One region of the Curtobacterium sp. LFS079 genome, then DNA from elsewhere that is predicted to be linked to it. Evidence: riboswitches for the same ligand, from Rfam matches in the RefSeq annotation. Region 1 holds a riboswitch; each other region holds the start of a gene.

Region 1 (5,880 bases):
GCCGGCACCGTGATGCGTTTCGTGCCTCCGCTCGCGGCCCTGCGCAACGGTTCCTCGGCGTTCGACGGCGACCCGCACGCGCGCAAGCGCCCCATGAACACCATCATCGCGGCACTGTCCGCACTCGGTGTCGGGATTTCCGGCCCTGACGGCGGCGCCGCGTCGTCGCTTCCCTTCACGGTGGACGGCAACGGTTCGGTCCGTGGCGGGCACCTGGTGATCGATGCCAGCGCCTCGTCGCAGTTCGTCTCCGCCCTGCTGCTGGTCGGCGCCCGCTTCACCGAGGGGCTGCACCTGGAGCACGTCGGCAAACCGGTGCCGAGCCTGGACCACATCAACATGACCATCGCCGTCCTGCGCGGCGTGGGGGTCGTGGTCGATGACTCTGTCCCCAACCACTGGGTGGTGTCTCCCGGCGCCATCCGGGCCTTCGACGAGCGGATCGAACAGGATCTTTCCAATGCCGGGCCCTTCCTGGCCGCGGCCCTCGCCACCAAGGGCACCGTCCGGATTCCCAACTGGCCCTCCAACACCACCCAGGTGGGCGATCTCTGGCGGGAGATCCTGCAGACCATGGGCGCCACCGTCAGCCTCGAGGGCGGCACGCTCACCGTGACGGGCGGGCCTGAAATCAAGGGCGCGGACTTCGACGAGACCAGCGAACTCGCCCCGACCGTGGCGGCACTGTGCGCATTGGCCACCGGCCAGTCCAGACTGAGCGGCATCGCCCACCTGCGCGGACACGAAACGGACCGGCTCGCCGCACTTGTGGCAGAGATCAACCGCCTCGGCGGCGACGCCGAAGAGACCAGCGACGGCCTGGTGATCCGGCCAGCCAAGCTGCATGGCGGCGTCGTGCACAGCTACGCCGACCACCGAATGGCGACCGCAGGGGCCATCCTGGGCCTCGCTGTCGAAGGCGTGCTCGTGGAGGACATCGCCACCACGTCCAAGACCATGCCGGAATTCCCGCAGATCTGGGCGGCCATGCTTGACCAGGAAAGCGACCCCGGAACCACGGAGCCCGGTCACTGACGATGGGACGCTCCGCACAGTCATGGGATGAATCCGACGTCCGGATCCGGCCGAACAAGAAGGGTTCCCGCCCTCGCACCAAGGACCGGCCAAGCCACGACGACGCCGTGCTCGGGCGCATCATCACGGTGGACCGCGGCCGCTACACGGCCGTGGTCGCCGAGGACACCCCCGAGGAACGCGTCGTCATTGCTGCCCGCGCCCGCGAGCTGCGGCGCAATCCCGTGGTTCCCGGCGACTTCGTCGGTCTGGTGGGCGACGTCTCTGGCGGACCGGACGCCCTCGCCCGCCTCGTCCGGGTCGAGGAACGCAAAACCGTGCTGCGCCGCAGTGCCGACGACACCGATCCCGTGGAACGGGTAGTGGTGGCTAACGCCGACCAGCTGGTAATCGTCGTCGCCGCGGCCAATCCGGAGCCGCGCACCGGATTCATCGACCGCGCCCTGGTGGCAGCGTACGACGCCGGGATCGAGCCGCTGCTGCTCGTCACCAAGGCGGATGTCAAGGATCCTGCGGAGCTGTTGGCCAACTACCTGAGCCTCGACTTCCCGGTGATCATCAGCCGCACCGCCGACTCCGAGGCCTCCGGCATCGATGCCAGGAGTGACGACGGACTGTCCGCCAGGCTTGACGTCGCCGCCGTCAGCCACCTGCGTGAGCACCTCGACGGCAAAGTCACCGTGATGCTGGGGCACTCCGGCGTCGGGAAGTCCACCATGGTCAATGCCCTTACCGGCGCCGAACGCGCCACTGGCGGCGTCAACGCCGTCACCGGCCGCGGACGCCACACGTCCTCCTCGGCCCTGGCCCTGAGGCTGCACGAAGCTCCCGCCGGGAGCTGGATCATCGACACCCCCGGCATCCGTTCCTTCGGGCTGGCGCTGGTGGATCCGGACCGGATCATGCACGCGTTCCCGGATCTCGAACCGGGGACCGAATCCTGCGAGCGGGGCTGCAAGCACGATGCCAACGCGGTCCGCTGCGGCCTCGACGACTGGGTCGCCTCCGGTTCCGCCGGGGAAGCAGGCCCGGCCCGCCTTGCCTCCCTGCGGCGGCTCCTCGGCGCGGATCCGCGCCAGGAGGCCAAGGAAACCAAGGAACTGGGCACCGTCATCTGACGAGGCATGCTCCACAAGTCCCCGGGCGGGCAGTGTTTTGCCGGTAGTTTGGAACCATGACCCAAGCCGATCCAAATTACAACGACGACCTCCGCCTTGCCCACGTGCTGGCGGATTCCGTCGATGCCCTGACCATGGAGCGATTCAAGGCCCTGGACCTGCAGGTTGAGTCCAAGCCCGACCTCACCCCGGTGACCGATGCCGACCGCTCCGCCGAGGAAGCCATCCGCGGCCAACTGTCCCGCTCACGTCCACGGGACGCGGTGTTGGGCGAGGAATTCGGCAGCACGGGGCACGGCGCCCGGCGCTGGATCATCGATCCGATTGACGGAACCAAGAACTTTGTCCGCGGCGTTCCCGTCTGGGCCACCCTCATTGCTCTCGTCGACGGCGACGAGGTGGTTGTCGGCGTCGTCAGCGCTCCCGCCCTGGGCCGGCGCTGGTGGGCAGTGAAGGGTGGAGGCGCCTACACCGGCCGCTCCCTGGCCTCGGCCACCCGGCTCAAGGTCAGCAACGTCTCGCGACTGTCCGACGCCTCGCTGTCCTACTCGGAAATCTCGGAGTGGAAGAAGCAAGGCTCACTGGATTCCTTCCTGGATCTGGAAGACGCGGTCTGGCGCAGCCGGGCATATGGCGATTTCTGGTCCTACTGCCTCGTGGCCGAAGGCGCCGTGGACATCGCCGCGGAACCCGAGCTCGAGCTCTATGACATGGCGGCGCTGGTGCCGATCGTGACCGAAGCCGGCGGCCGCTTCACCTCCCTCGACGGCACGGACGGCCCCTTCGGAGGGAACGCCGTCGCCAGCAACTCGATCCTGCATTCCGAGGTCCTCAGGAAACTCAACCCGTCCATCGACGACCTCCTCTAAGCCTGCACCCCTCAGGCTTCGGCGAAGATTCATCGGCAGGCGTCCCCGCTGCGGGACGCCTGCCGATTTTTGTTCGGCAAACAGCCCCGAATCCGCTTTCCGTAACAATCGGCTTAACAAAGCCGGCCGGCTTTGGCGCGTCGCGTATGGTGTCTTAGTCTCAAAGACAGGTCACGAGTGCCAGCGTGAAACCCCGGTTTGCTGGCCGGCAACCCTCCATCGCGGCGGGGTGCCCCGGGTGACGACCCGGCCGGTCCGGAACGGATGCGGCAAGCGCGGATCCCCTGCACGCAGGGTTCCCTTGAATGAGGACTTCCATGAGCACTGCCACTTTCACTTCGCCTGAACTCCGTCACAACGACTCCCCGCAGGCACCCGCTGCCCGCCCGCTGGCCGCCGTCACCGGCGCCGAACTGCAGGCCCCGCTCATCCAGGGCGGCCACGTACGGTACGCAAACCTGGACTACGGCGCATCCGCCCCGGCGCTGACCGTTGTGTCCGCATACCTGAACGAAATCCTGCCGTTCTATGCAAGCGTCCACCGCGGCGCCGGCTACGCCTCGCAGATCAGCACCTCGGTCTACGAAAACGCGCGCAACATCGTGCGGGATTTCGTGGGCGGCCGCTCGGACGACAGCGTGATCTTCACCCGCAACACCACCGATTCCCTGAACCTGCTGGCCGGTTGCCTGCCCGTCGTGGACGGAAAGCACGGCGGCGAAGTCCTGTACCTGGACATCGAGCACCACGCCAACCTGCTCACCTGGCAGCATGTGCCGCACCGCAGCATCGTCGCCGCGCCCACCCTGGCGGAGACCCTGGCCAATGTCCGCGAAGCCTTGGCGCAGGGCGGCGTCAGTCTGCTCGCTGTCACCGGAGCCTCCAACGTCACAGGTGAGATCCTGCCGGTCAAGGAGCTTGCCGCCCTTGCCCACGGGTACGGCGCACGTATTGTCGTCGACGCCGCCCAGCTCGCCCCGCACCGGCGGGTCGACATCGCCGCGGCGGACATCGACTACCTGGTCTTCTCCGGGCACAAGCTCTACGCACCGTTCGGCGCCGGAGTCCTGGTAGGCCGCCCCGACTGGCTCGACGCCGGCACCCCGCACCTCGCCGGTGGCGGCGCCGTCCGGGAAGCGCGCCTCGACTCGGTCACCTGGGCCACCGGACCGGCCCGCCACGAAGGCGGTTCCCCCAATGTGCTCGGCGCGGCCACCCTGGCCCGGGCCACCCAGGTCATCGCGGAACTGGACCAGGACGAGTGGCACGCCCACGAATCCGCGATCCGGACCCATCTGGTTGAAGGCCTGAAGGACATCGAGGGTGTCACGGTCCACCAGATCTTCAGCGACACCGACCCGGCCGACACCATCGGCGTCGTGAACTTCTCCCTTGAGGGCTACGACGCAGGCCTGGTCGCCGCGTACCTCGCCGCAGAACACGGCATCGGCCTGAGGGACGGGCGATTCTGCGCCCACCCGCTGCTCAAGCGGCTCGGCTTGCCCTCCGGTTCCCTGCGCGCCAGCTTCGGCCTGGGTTCCCGGCTCGAGGACGCCACGCGTCTGATCGCCGGAATCAAGGCGCTCAAGTCCGAGGGCCTCGGCTGGGATTACGTCGTCGACGCCGGCCGCTGGGTCCCTGCCAACGACCACCGCAGCTACCCGCATTGGGCGCCAAACACTCCCGGAACCGCAGGCGCCGCGCCCTGCAGCACCGACTGAGTGCGGTAGATTCATAGAGTATTTCAGGACCCGGTGAGGAGTGGACGCGTGGCTTTGCGATCCGGTGGACACCGCGGCGGACCCAAGCTCCGAAACGCCAGGCTCCACGGTCCCAAACTGCACAGCGAGCGGCGGCGCGAGCTCGGATCGAGCTTCCAGGACGGCGGCGAGCACTACCACCGCGTCCGTCCCGGCTACCCGGCCGATTCCGCGGACTGGCTGGTGCCCGCCGGCGCCCGGACCGCCGCGGACATCGGTGCCGGGACCGGCAAATTCACCGCCCTGCTGCTGGAACGCGGCCTGCAGACGGCCGCCGTCGACCCTTCCGAAGACATGCTCGCGCAGCTGCGGAAGGATTACCCGGCGGCCACGGCACTCCTCGGCACGGCAGAGGCAACAGGACTGGCGGATTCAGCATTCGACGTCGTCAGCGTTGCCCAGGCTTGGCACTGGTGCGATCCCCTGCTGGCGAGCACCGAACTGGCCCGCATCCTGCGTCCCGGCGGAGTACTCGGCCTCGTGTGGAACCAGCTGGACACCTCGGTCCCCTGGGTCCACCGGCTCTCGCGCATCATGCATGCCGGGGACGTCCACAAATCGGACTTCCGACCCGTGGTGGGCCCGGAATTCATCGGCTTGGAAAGCCACCTTAGCCCGTGGGAAGATCCGCTGTTCGCGGAAGACATCATGGAGCTGACGAAGTCGCGCAGCTACTACCTGCGCGCGAATGAGGCCACCCGGGCGAAAGTCATGGCCAACCTCCAGTGGTACCTGCACGAGCACCTTGGCCACGGACCATCCGATGTCATCCGGCTGCCCTACATAACACAGAGCTGGCGGGCGCGGAAAGCCTGAGCCGGGCAAATTTCCAGGCATGCCGTTCACGGTAGGCTAGGAGCGTGAAGACCGGCACGCCCTCATCCTCGATCGAGGACTACGTCAAGGTCATCTACTCGTTCACCGAGTGGCAGGACAAACCCATCACGTCGTCGCAGCTGGCCCAGCGTCTCGGCGTGGCGAACTCCTCGGTTTCGGAGATGGTCCGCAAGCTCAAAGACCAGGGCCTGGTGGACCACCGGCCGTATGGCGCGGTCACCCTCACCCCGGAAGGGGTGCAGCTCGCGCTGGCCATGGTCC
Region 2 (5,880 bases), on a different contig from region 1:
CGTCTTCCAGAAGGCCTTCCGAACCGGCCGGGGCGAGTTCCGCGTTGACCACATAGTGCACTGGACGGCAGGGCGAGTAGCCCACCGGGCTGCCGTCCGGGTTGGTGGCCAGGAACTTGTAGGACGTGCTTTCCACCGCCGGTTTCACGGGCGTGAGCAGCGGATGCCCGGCCTCCTCAAGGCCGGGCGGTGGAGCGTCGTCATCCTGCTGCTTCTTCGAGCCCGGCGCCGCGGCGCCCGCCGCCGTACCGGGTTGCGCGCCTTTGTCCGTGGCTTGGCGGCTGGCTCCCGGCAAGGCCGGAAAGAGGGACGTGATCCGTGGATCGCCGCGCAGGAAGCCACTGACCAGCAGCGCGATGACAACCGCAACGGCCACTACCAGGAGGTTGCGGAGCAGGTACAGGCCGGTGCGGGGACGCCGGGGCGGCAGGCCGCCGTCGGGCTCGAAATCCGGGTACATCCTGCTCCCTGCGTTGTAGACAAAGCGGCTGCCTGCCGCCTAGCCGACCACAGCTCCGAACAGCAGGCCAAGCCCGTAGGTTGCGCCGGCGGCGCCAAGGCCGATCGCCAGCTGGCGGAGGCCACGCGTGAGGGGCGAGGTGCCGGAAAGCAGACCAACGACGGCGCCCGTTCCGAGAAGCGCGACGCCCACCAGAGTACCGGCCGTCAGGAGGGCAGCGAAACCGCCGAGTCCGAAGATGAACGGCAGGATCGGCACGATGGCACCGGAGGCGAAGAAGCAGAAGCTGGACACCGCGGCACCCCAGGCGGAACCGACGGCTTCGTGCTCGTCCGGGCTCTCCTCTTCCTCCGGGTGGAGGGACAGGGATGGATCGCAGTCGCAGGAGTAGACGCCCATGCGCTCGGCGGCGCGGTGTTCGGCGGCTTCGTGGCTCATGCCGCGGGCCAGGTAGACCAGCACCAGCTCGTTGTGCTCGATGTCCAGGGAAGGCGCCGCGGAGAGCGTGACCTGGGTGGGCCGGGTGGCCTTCAGCAGTTCCAGCTGGGAGCGGACCGAGACGTACTCGCCGGCGCCCATGGACAGCGCACCGGCCAGCAGGCCGGCGATGCCGCTGAAGAGCACTACGGAGGTGGGGACGCCGGTGGCCGCCATGCCCATCACGAGGGACAGGTTGCTGACCAGGCCGTCGTTTGCGCCGAATACAGCGGCGCGGAAGGAACCGGAGAGCCGGTTGCGGCCGCGGGTGGCCAGACCGCGGACCACTTCTTCGTGGATCTGCTCGTCGGCGGCCATTGCACGCGTCGCGGCGGGATCGGTGGCGTAGGGGGAGCGGCTCTCGGCGCGCTGGGCAAGGGCCAGCACGAACACCGAACCGAAATGCCGCGCCAGGAAGCCGAGCAGGCGGCTGCGGGTCGACGCCGCCTTGGGCATTCCCGCGTGTTCACCCAACACGCGAAGCCAGTGGGCTTCGTGACGGCCTTCGGCGTCGGCGAGGGCCAGAAGGATTTCGCGTTCTTCGCCGTCGCGGCGCTGCGCCAGTTCGCGGTACACGGCGGCTTCGGCGCGTTCGTCGGCCAGGTACTGCCGCCAGCGTTTGATGTCTGCGGGGGAGGGAGGTTCCGGCTGCGCGGTGTCTTGCGGCCGCGCTGTGTCCATTGGCGTTTGCACTGTGGCTTTTGGCGGCACTGTGGCTTTTGGCGGCACTGGGTCTTTTCGCGGCACTGTGGCTTTTCGCGTTTGCACTGTGGCTCCTGTGTTGCCGGGGCGGGTTTCATCGCCCCGTTGCACTTCCACATTAGCGCCAATTTCCGCGGTTTTTTGGCCGGTAATCCTCACCACGGAGTTTCGGCATGCCTTAAAGCAAGCGCCGTCCTGCCACACCTTGACCCCCGGCAGGGGCAGTGCTCAGATGGAGGAACAAGGGGCACGGATTGGCGCGGCCGTGCAGTTGGCCGGACCGAGCCGCAGCCCGCGGCAAAGTGAACGGAAGGTTTCACCGTGGACAGCACCGAACCGCATGCCTGGCACGCCGAACGTCCGACCGTCGAGGCGGATCCCGCCTACGACTACAGCGAGGACATCCCTGTGGACGAGGAATGGGACGAAGAAGACGACGCCATTGACGAAGAAGAACGGGTCGTGCCGCTCGACGTCGATGAACACCGGGAAGAAGAAGGCGACGAAGAATAGCCCGGTACCCGTGTTCCGGTCTTTTCCGTCACTCCAGGATGAATGACAGGTCCTTGCCCCCGCGGTAACCGCGCGCGGCGACGGCGAGGAGCAGCCTCCGCTCGGCCGGAAACCAGAGGGCGGGCCGTACTGTACGGGCCAGCGCCCGGGTGAGGAGCCGCGGGTCAGCGCACCGCCCGAGTTCGCGCCTGCCGGCCACGAAGAGCAGCACCGATCCGCTGGAAATATCGACACAGGGAATCACCCGCAGCGCCGCCGGGGAGCCTGCGGCTGCGGGCGGTTCGGCGCGCGGTTCATTCCGGTTGTCCGTCTGGGCAGGTGCAAGGTGGGCGGTGGCATCAAGAGGCATTGGCCTTCTCCTGGGGGAGTTGCTCTTGCCTGGCCGGTTGTCTCTGGTCCGGTGCAGGCCGCTTCCTCATCCGAACCACCCGTGAACATGGGGTTGGTGCGTGGCAAGTCGGAGCTTGGCGCCACATCTCTTGAAGCTGGACTTACCTTAGCGCACCCGTCCCGCCTGCGGGACAGGGCAAAGCCGGGAACGACGACGGCGGTGCCACCTGCGCAAGGTGGCACCGCCGTCGTCGTTATCCTGTTAGCCCGCCGGGGACTAGTGGCCCGTGTGGCTGGCCACCGGGTGCGCGTCCAGGGGCAGTTCCTCGGAGACAGCCCCGGCAACCCGGCGCTCCCAGGCTTCGCGGACTTCCGGATCCGTGGGCGGCGTGAGCAGGGAAATCACCACATAGCAGACAAGGGAAGCGCCCAGGCCCCAGTAGATGGGCTCGTTGGCGTAGACGCCGTCCTCGCTCGGGATGGCACCCACCGCGTACATGATCAACAGGCCCAGCGTCAGCACCGAGCCGACTGCCATGGACCAGGCAGCGGCAACCCCGGTGCCGCGCTTCCAGACCAGGCCGCCGAGGATGGCGACCAGCAGGCCGCCCACCAGGATGTCGTAGGCGATGGTCAGGGCCACGACCACGTCCTGCGCCGCCATGGAGATCAGCACGGCCAGGATGCCCAGGCCCAGGACCCAGTAACGGTTGGCCTTGACGTCGTGCTCGGGGTTTTCGGTGTCATCGGTGTGGACGGTCTTGCCGAACCAGCTGGCCACGAACGGAACAACGTCTGCGCGGGCCACGGTCGCGGCGGCGATCAGGGCGCCGGACGCCGTGGACATCATGGCGGCGACGGCTGCGGCCATGACCAGGCCGCCGATTCCGATCGGGAGGATGTGGGTGGCAACTTCCGCGTAGACGACGTCCTTGCCGAGCGCCTTGACGTCGATGTTCGGCAGGGCTACGCGGGCAGCCAGGCCGATGACGGCGCCGGCCAGGCCGTAGAGGATGCAGTAGACACCGGCGGTGGCGCCGCCCCAGCGGGCCACCTTGGGGGTCTTGGCGGTGAAGACGCGCTGCCAGATGTCCTGGCCGATCAGCAGGCCGAGGGTGTAGACGACGAAGTAGGTGATGATCGTCTGCATGCCGATGCCGTCGATCTGGAAGAAGGACTCCTTCACCCGGGAGCGGATGCCGTCCAGGCCGCCGGCCGCGTTCAGGGCGAAGGGCAGCATGAGGAAGAAGATACCCACGGTCTTGATGACGAACTGGACCTGGTCGGCCAAGGTGATGGACCACATGCCGCCGATCGTTGAGTAGACCAGCACGATTGCGCCGCCGACGGCGATGGCGAGCCAGCGCTCCCAGCCGAAGAGGACCACGAAGATGGTGGCGTAGGCGCCGGTGGACGTGGCGCAGAGCATCAGGGTGTAGGCGAGCATGACGATGCCCGAGGTCTGCGTGGCCTGCTGGCCGTACCGCAGGCTGAGCATCTGGGAGACGGTGTAGATTTTCAGGCGCTGGATCGTCCCGGCGAAGAGCAGGCTCAGCAGCAGCACGCCGGTGCCGATCGCGACGACGAGCCACATGCCGGAGATGCCGAACTTGTAGCCGAGGCCCACGCCGCCCACCGTGGAGGCGCCGCCAAGGACCACTGCCGCCATGGTGCCCGTGTAGAGGAACGGGCCCAGGCGGCGGCCGGCCACGAGGAAGTCACTGTTGTTCTTGGTGCGGGACTTGCCCCACCAGCCAAAGGCCAGCATGGCCAGCAGATACACCACCACAATGGCGATGTTGAGGAACGATGAGTCCATTGTCGGCTCCTGGGGATTTTGCAGCGGCCGGGTTCCGTTTCCATGACAGCGCCGGTGTCATTCGGACCATTCCGCGGTGCGGGGTGTTGGGGGAGGAAAGTTTGCCATTTTGCCTAGAGGGCAACACTTGTTGCATGAAAGGATATGTAGTGATCGGCGTAACAGTCAAGGGCGGGTGCACAGGGCAGGGGGCTCCGCGGCCCCGCCGGATACTATGGCCCAAATGACTGGGCCGCACTTTTCGGCCTGAAAGGTTCGTGAATGAAGGCTCTTCCCGTTGAACCCAGCAACGTTCCGCTTGCCATCGGTTCAAGAATCCGCGCCGCCCGCCAATCCCAGCGGCTCACCATCGAGCAGGTGGCAGAAGCCACCGGGCTGACCAAGGGATTCCTCAGCCGCGTGGAACGGGACCTGACCTCGCCGTCGGTGGCGTCCCTGGTGACGCTGTGCCAGGTGTTGTCCGTGTCCATCGGCGATCTTTTCGCGGCACCGGAGACGCACCTGACGCGCCGTGACGACGGGCCGAAGATTTCCTTGGGCGGCGAAGGAATCGTGGAGCGACTCCTCACGGCGCGGTCCGAGCGCCGCCTGCAGATCATCAGGGCCGTGATCGAACCCCGCGGGCGCGGCGAATCGGAGCTCTACGCCGTCGACTGCGATGTGGACGTCCTGCACGTCACCAAGGGCCGTATCCAGCTGATCCTGAGCAACGAAAAGTACGAGCTCGAGGAAGGCGACACCTTGTCCTTCCCCGGCCGCGAGCCGCACACCTGGGTCAACCCCACGGACGAAACCGTCGAGGTGCTCTGGATCCTGGTGCCCGCCGCCAGCCGCTGAGGGTTGGACATGTGAGGCCCGCTCTGCGTCCTTTGACCAGGTCAAAGGACGCAGAGCGGGCCTCACAATGTAGAAAACGCAGCTACCCTACGTGCACCCAGGGCCGGCGCGTGATGTCGGCCTCGGCCTCTCGCAGCACCTCGCGGGTCACGGGAGCGATTTCGCCTTCGCCGAAGAACAGGAACTTGCTGAGGTTGGCAATCGGGTTGCCCTCCGTCCAGCGGAAGTAGATGTGCGGCATGAGGCCGGTGACGTCGCGGATGTGCAGCAGCACGGCAGCCAAGGTGTTGGGCACGTTGTTGCTGTGGACCTCCAGGACCTTGAAGCCGTGGCGGTGCTTGCCCTCCACGAGCAGTTCCTGTTCGAAGTCGGAGCTGTCGTCCACGATCACCTCGATGAACAGCGCATCGCTGTCCTCGGGCAGGTGGTTGGCCTGCTGGGCGTGCTCCAGCTTTTCCCGGTACCGGTCGGCGGCGACCCGCTTCGGTTCGTGGGCGATCAGCCGGATGGGTCCTTCGTCATTGGCCGCCGTGAACTCCAGGGCCTTTTCGTCCATCTTGATGTGGGTGGCGCGCAGTTCGAAGGAGCGCCGGACCCGGGACGCGAAGCTGACAAGCAGGATGCCCAGGATGAACAGTGCGGCGATCCTGATGCCGTCGGGTCGCTCCACCACGTTGGCCACCGTGGTGTAGCTGAACACCAGTGCCACGGCCCCGAAGGCCAGGGTCTTGACGCGCTGCTT
Region 3 (5,880 bases), on a different contig from region 1:
CGCCGGCCGCGTGGGCCAGCTCGCTGACCGCGGCGATGTCCACGATCTCCTGCATCGGGTTGGAGGGGGACTCGAAGAAGACGGCGGTGGTCGGCTCGGAGAGGGCGGCACGCCACTGCTCCAGGTCCGGTCCGTCGACGAACACGGTCTCCACGCCCCAGCGCGGCAGGATCTCATTGAGGATCACGAAGCAGGAACCGAACAGGGATCGGGCTGCCACCACACGGTCACCGGCAGCCAGCAACGCACCCAGGGCAGTGAACACGGCGGACATGCCGGACGCCGTCGCGAAGCACGCCTCGGTGCCCTCAAGCAGGCGAAGGCGTTCCTGGAAGGTGGCCACGGAGGGGTTGCCGTAGCGGGAGTAGACGAAGCGCTCGTCCTCGCCGGTGAAGGCGCGCTCGGCGGCGGCCGCGGACTCGTACACGAAGCCGGAGTTCAGGAAGACGGCCTCGGACGTTTCCTGGAAATTGCTGCGGTCAAGGCCACCGCGGACGGCCTGGGTGTCGGGGCTCCAGCTGGCGGCGTCGGGATTGAAAGTCACTTAGATGTTCCCCAGGTTCGTAGGCAGTCCGCGGTTCTTCCAGCCGTTCACGGTGCGTTCTCCGTAGCGGTCGGGCTCCCCTTCGAAGCCTTCCAGCACGTTGTAGGCCGTGAAGCCGGCCTGCGTTGCGGCGATCGCGGCTGAGATGGAGCGCTGGCCCGAGCGGCAGATGAAGATGAGCTCGACGTCGCTGTCCTCGGGGGCCTGCTGCTTGAGCTCCTCGACGAAGTTGCCGTTCGGGACCCCGCCGGCGAAGTTCCACTGGATGAACAGGGGATCATTGTCCGTGGCCTTGGTGTCCGGGATGCCGATGTGCGCCCACTCGCCTTCGGTGCGCACGTCCACCAGGATGGCGCCTTCTTCGAGTTTGGCCCAGGCGTCCTGCGGGCTCAGGTCTCCGGCGTAGCTCATGCGTGTCCCTCGAATGCTTCCTCGTCGTCGTAGCCTTCGAGCTCGTCGACGGCGGAGGCCACCGCGGCGTCCGCGCTCGCGACGGCGGCGGGCAGGATCACGGCCTGCGCCACGATCACGTCGGTGCCGTTGAAGGTCGCAGCCGGGTTGCCGTGCAGCACGTAGCCTTCGGCGAGGGCAGCGGAAATCCGCTCGCAGAACTCGCGGGTGTCGGGGCCAGTGATGAGGCGGTAGGAGAGTTTGTCTTCGATTGGTTCAGGCATTGGTGCTCCTCAGTCACGCTTGCAGTTCGAAAAGTGTCGATACGCCGAGTAGTCACCTGAGGCACCCCGCCGGGAGAGAGGGTTGCCGACCAGCAAGTCAGGGCTGAACGCTGGTGCTCATTACTCACTAAGAAAAATAACACCGGCGACGACGGCCCGCAGTCCGGCCGCCGTCATGTTCCGTAATCGGGCGCGCTGGGCCGCTCCGCTTAGGTATACAACCCGGGCCGGATGGAGTGTTGAAGCGCTTCCAATTCACGTGGAGTTCATCTTCGGGCCGGGTTTCCCGGCAGCCCGGGAAACCGCGACTTGTATCATCAGCGGTGTGGACAACATCGTGAGCCTCCCGTTGCACCAACGCCTGAGCGAGGAATTCCGGGAGAGGATCCGCAGCGGCGTGTGGGCTGCCGGTTCGCAGTTGCCCAGCGAGGCGGAGCTTTGCCGGGAATTCGGCACCTCCCGCGGCCCGGTGCGCCAAGCCCTGGCGGCGTTGCGTGCCGAGGGAGCAGTCACCGGCGGCCGGGGCAAACCTCCGATGGTCCGCGGCGAGGTGCACTCCCAGTCCTTTTCGACTTTCATGTCCTTCACCGAATGGGCCCACTCGATCGGCCGCGTTCCCGGCCAGCAGACACTCGAAGTCGCGCGCCGGGTTGCCGGGAGCGAAGCGGCGCGGGAGCTCGGGCTGGAACCCGGGGACGCCGTCGTCGAAGTCCTGCGGCTCCGGACCCTGGACGGGTTGCCGGCCATGATCGAACGCACGTCCTTCATCCTCGAGGTGGGGCGGCTGCTGTTCGACTTCGATCCGGACGCAGGGTCAATCTTCGCCCACCTGAAGGAACTCGGAGTCGACCTCAGCCGCGCCCGCCACACCATTGACGCCGTGGCCGCGGATGAGGAGGATGCCCGGCTCCTGGAGCGCAAACCCGGCGTTCCGCTGCTGCGGGAACGGCGGTTGTCGCTGTCCGCCGACGGCAGGAAGCTTGAGTATTCAGACGACCGCTACCTGCCCGAACTGACGAACTTCACCGTGGACAACAGCGTCCAGCGGCGCACCGCCCTGGTACGGGTACACACGGCCTAGCCGCATCAGGGGCCGACGGCGGCGTTTTCCGCCTCCGTCACGCTCCGTAACGGGACTGGAACACGCTGTCGGGCGTCCTCCCGGGATGCCCGTGAACGCTGTACCCTGCGCTGGCACAATGGCATAATTTCTTAGATCAGGTCTGCACTGCCGAATCCAGCTGGGGGAATCGCATGCACGCTCTCGAAAACCTGCGCGCGGGTACCGATCGTCCGACAGGCAGGGACACACCAAGGGAAACTTCGGCGTACAACAAAGCCGGAATCGCCGGGTGGGCGGCGCAGCTTGGCCTGCCCGCGCCGGAGGCGCCACGGTCCCGCAGGATGGCACACATCGGCGGCATCAGCGCGATCGCCGCCCTCGTCCTCTATTTGGCCTGGCGCATCGGGTTCACCCTGCCCACGAGCGGAGCGAACGTCGCCATTGCGTGGGTGTTGGTGGTCTTCGAAGCCCTGCCGCTCGCCGGAATTGTCCTGAAGACCATCACCATCTGGAACATCGACAGTGCCGCGCCGGAAGCTCCGAAACAGGGTGACAAGCTGAGGACCGCGGTCCTCATCCCCACGTACAACGAGCCTGTCGAGGTGCTCTCGCCCACGGTTGCGGCGGCCTGCGCCCTGCAGCCCGCCCACGAGACATGGGTACTGGACGACGGCGACCGCCCGTGGGTGGTCGAAATGTGCCGCTCCTTCGGTGCCAGGTACCTGAGCCGGCCCAGCCACGAGCACGCCAAGGCCGGAAACATGAACCACGCCCTGGAATTGATGGCCCGGGAGGAGGCGGCCGGAGGCGAACCCATTGACATCATCGCCGTCCTGGACTGCGACCACGTTCCGCTTCCCAGTTTCCTCACGGCCACGCTCGGATGGTTCAACGACGAGGAGATCGCCCTCGTGCAGGGGCCGCAGGCTTTCTACAACTCCGGAGCCTTCGACGACGACGGCATTGCCGGTGAACAGGGCCTCTTCTTCAACGTCCTGATGCCGGCCCGCAACGTCGCAGGGGCGGGACCGTTCTGGTGCGGCTCGACGTCCCTGCTCCGTGTGAAGGCGCTCCGCGAGGTCGGCGGCGTGGCCACCGAGACCATCACCGAGGACCTCCATACCACCCTCAAGCTCATCCGCCGCGGCTGGAAAACCGCCTACCACCACCAGACCCTTGCGGTGGGACTGGCGCCTGCGACGGCCGAGCAGTACCTGCTGCAACGCCGACGCTGGGGCATGGGCGCCATGCAGATCCTGGCCTACGAGAAGCTTTGGGCGGCCAAGAGGTGGATGTCCTGGCGCAACTTCCACGAATACCTGAACGGAACCCTCTGGTGGCTGGAGGGGCTCGTTACCCTGATGGCGTTCTTCGTTCCCTTGTTCATCCTGTTTTCCGGGGCGCAGACGACAACCGCCGGACCCATTGAATTCACCATCGCGTTCCTTGCGATGTTCTTCATCCGCCTTTGGGGAATCAAGAGGCTCCTGCGGCATCAGATCCACTGGCCGACGGCGTTCGCGCTGCGGATCTTCAGGATCCCGATCGGCCTTGCCTGCTTGTTGTGGTTGCTGTCCCGCAAGAGCCTCGAATTCCAGGTCACACCGAAGGGGGCTTCCAACGAGCGCAACCGGGGCCGCGTGCCAGGGATGATCTACGTCATGATCGCCGTCGTTATCCTGGCCCTCGCATACGCGGCGGCCGGAGTCCAGGGCTGGGTCCCGTGGGCCTCGAGTCCCGGTTCCACCGTCGCGTCAGGCCTCTGGCTTGCCGTAGCCGGCGCCGTACTGCTGCTGGGGGCACTGCGCATCCGGGCGAGCGAGTATGCGACCTCCAGGCGGGAAGCGTACAGGTTCAGCGTCCAGGTGCCGGTGACAGTGGCAGGCTGCCGCGGTGAACTGGTCGATATCTCGATGGGCGGGGCGGCCGTGCGGGTCGTGTCCGGCGACCTGGCGGGGTCAGGTCCGGTCCAGCTCAGGCTTCCCGGCGCTGCGCCCCTTACCCTGCACATCGTGCGGGCGTGGACGACGCCGGACGGTGCAAGGATGGTCTCACTCCGCGACCTCCGGGGCGAATGGGCGATTTACAACGCAATTGCGCTGTGGCTGTTCCATACCCCGCCCGGCGCCGTTCCCGGGCTTCCCGCCGGCGTTCCCGCTGCCGCCCTGCGGGGCGCGCCATGAAAATCCGCAGGCCCTGGCTATGGTGGAGCCTGATTTCCGCGGTTACGGTTCCACTCCTTGCCTTGTGGTTCTGGCAGCACCCGGCGACTCCCGGTTCCCAGACCCTGGGCGATGTCGCGATCCTCTGCTGTGCGCTCGCGGCGGCCGCAAGCTGCGCTTTGGCCGCCCGCCGGAAAAAGGAAGACGCCAGGGCGTGGTGGTTCATGGCGACGGCGGCCCTTGTCTGGTCCGCGGGACAGGCACTGTGGACTTCTTACGGCATCACCCTGGACCACGCGTATCCGTTCCCTTCACCCGCCGACGCCCTCTTCCTCCTGTACGCAGTGCCCGCGGCGATCGGGCTCTTCGCTTTTCCCCGTCCGATGACCGGCGTGCCGGGGCTGCGCAGCGTGTTGGACGCCGCTGTCATCGCCAGCTCCACGCTCTTCATCAGTTGGGCGTCCGTCTTGGGACCGATCTACCAGGGAGAAGGACAGGACATCGTCGCGTGGCTCACCACCATGGGCTATCCGGTCGTCGACGTCGCCCTCGCCTCACTGGTGCTCGTGCTCACCATGCGCCGCTCACGGCGTGAACGGCTGCAATGGGAGTGCCTGGGGTGCGGGGTGGTGGTCCTCGCCGTTACGGACAGCATCTACGTGAGGCTGACCGCGGAAGGCATCACCGGATCGACCGGAACCCTGCTGGCGGTCGGCTGGATGTGCGCCTTCTTGTTGATCGGCCTTGCTCCCTTGATTCCGCATTCGAAAGGTGCCCGCAAGGAACCGCTGTGGAACTCGCTGGGCCTTGAGATGCTGCCCTATGTTCCCGCCGTCGGCGCGGTGCTGGCAGCCCCGACCCGGCTCAGGGAAGAAGGCGATCCGGTCCTGCTGGTCACCGGGCTCTGTGTTTTCATCCTGGTGGTGCTCCGGCAGTTCTTCATCATCTACCAGAACGTCACCCTCACCCGGCACCTCGAGGCCAAGGTCGCCGCGCGCACCGCGGAGCTCGAAGGCCTCGGCGCAATCGTGAACTCCTCTGCCGACGCGATTGTGGGCAAGACGCCCGAGGGCATCATCACGAGCTGGAATCCGGCTGCGGAGCGCCTGTACGGATACCATGCCGCCGAGGCCATCGGCCGGCACGCGGACTTCATCATCCCGGTGCATCTCCGGCTGCGGGAAGATGCCATCCTTGCCGACGTCGCGGCCACCGGGACAACCCACACCTATGAAACCGAGCGGGTGCGCGGCAATGGTCTGCTGGTGCCCGTATCCCTGACAGTGTCACCCATCAGCAGTGCCGATGGGATCCACGGCGTGGCCACCATCGCCCGGGACATCAGCGAGCGGCTGCGGAACGAGGCCGAACTGATCGCGGCCCGGGTATCCGCGGAGGAAGCCAGCCGCCTGAAGTCGGAGTTCCTGGCGACGATGA

The links. Region 1 has a riboswitch for S-adenosylmethionine ahead of ACNQPB_RS10310 (aminotransferase class V-fold PLP-dependent enzyme). Riboswitches for the same ligand answer to the same signal wherever they lie in the genome.
Region 2: another riboswitch for S-adenosylmethionine. It lies ahead of ACNQPB_RS12710 (hypothetical protein); the one in region 1 lies ahead of ACNQPB_RS10310 (aminotransferase class V-fold PLP-dependent enzyme).
Region 3: another riboswitch for S-adenosylmethionine. It lies ahead of ACNQPB_RS13135 (DUF1737 domain-containing protein); the one in region 1 lies ahead of ACNQPB_RS10310 (aminotransferase class V-fold PLP-dependent enzyme).

What each region holds. Positions count from the first base shown of each region.
Region 1 is NZ_JBFPFO010000005.1:48,947-54,826, reverse strand. Features, by position in the region: gene aroA (3-phosphoshikimate 1-carboxyvinyltransferase) at 1-1,035, shown strand, start outside; gene rsgA (ribosome small subunit-dependent GTPase A) at 1,038-2,153, shown strand; gene hisN (histidinol-phosphatase) at 2,210-3,022, shown strand; SAM riboswitch class IV at 3,192-3,304, shown strand; gene ACNQPB_RS10310 (aminotransferase class V-fold PLP-dependent enzyme) at 3,340-4,743, shown strand; gene ACNQPB_RS10305 (class I SAM-dependent methyltransferase) at 4,792-5,598, shown strand; gene ACNQPB_RS10300 (metal-dependent transcriptional regulator) at 5,643-5,880, shown strand, end outside.
Region 2 is NZ_JBFPFO010000006.1:234,797-240,676, reverse strand. Features, by position in the region: gene ACNQPB_RS12725 (matrixin family metalloprotease) at 1-460, opposite strand, end outside; gene ACNQPB_RS12720 (VIT1/CCC1 transporter family protein) at 500-1,618, opposite strand; gene ACNQPB_RS12715 (hypothetical protein) at 1,961-2,152, shown strand; gene ACNQPB_RS12710 (hypothetical protein) at 2,181-2,501, opposite strand; SAM riboswitch class IV at 2,518-2,637, opposite strand; gene ACNQPB_RS12705 (sodium:solute symporter family protein) at 2,760-4,301, opposite strand; gene ACNQPB_RS12700 (helix-turn-helix domain-containing protein) at 4,563-5,138, shown strand; gene ACNQPB_RS12695 (amino acid permease) at 5,221-5,880, opposite strand, start outside.
Region 3 is NZ_JBFPFO010000007.1:69,650-75,529, reverse strand. Features, by position in the region: gene ACNQPB_RS13145 (O-succinylhomoserine sulfhydrylase) at 1-544, opposite strand, end outside; gene ACNQPB_RS13140 (rhodanese-like domain-containing protein) at 545-955, opposite strand; gene ACNQPB_RS13135 (DUF1737 domain-containing protein) at 952-1,218, opposite strand; SAM riboswitch class IV at 1,229-1,343, opposite strand; gene ACNQPB_RS13130 (GntR family transcriptional regulator) at 1,544-2,299, shown strand; gene ACNQPB_RS13125 (glycosyltransferase family 2 protein) at 2,473-4,464, shown strand; gene ACNQPB_RS13120 (hybrid sensor histidine kinase/response regulator) at 4,461-5,880, shown strand, end outside.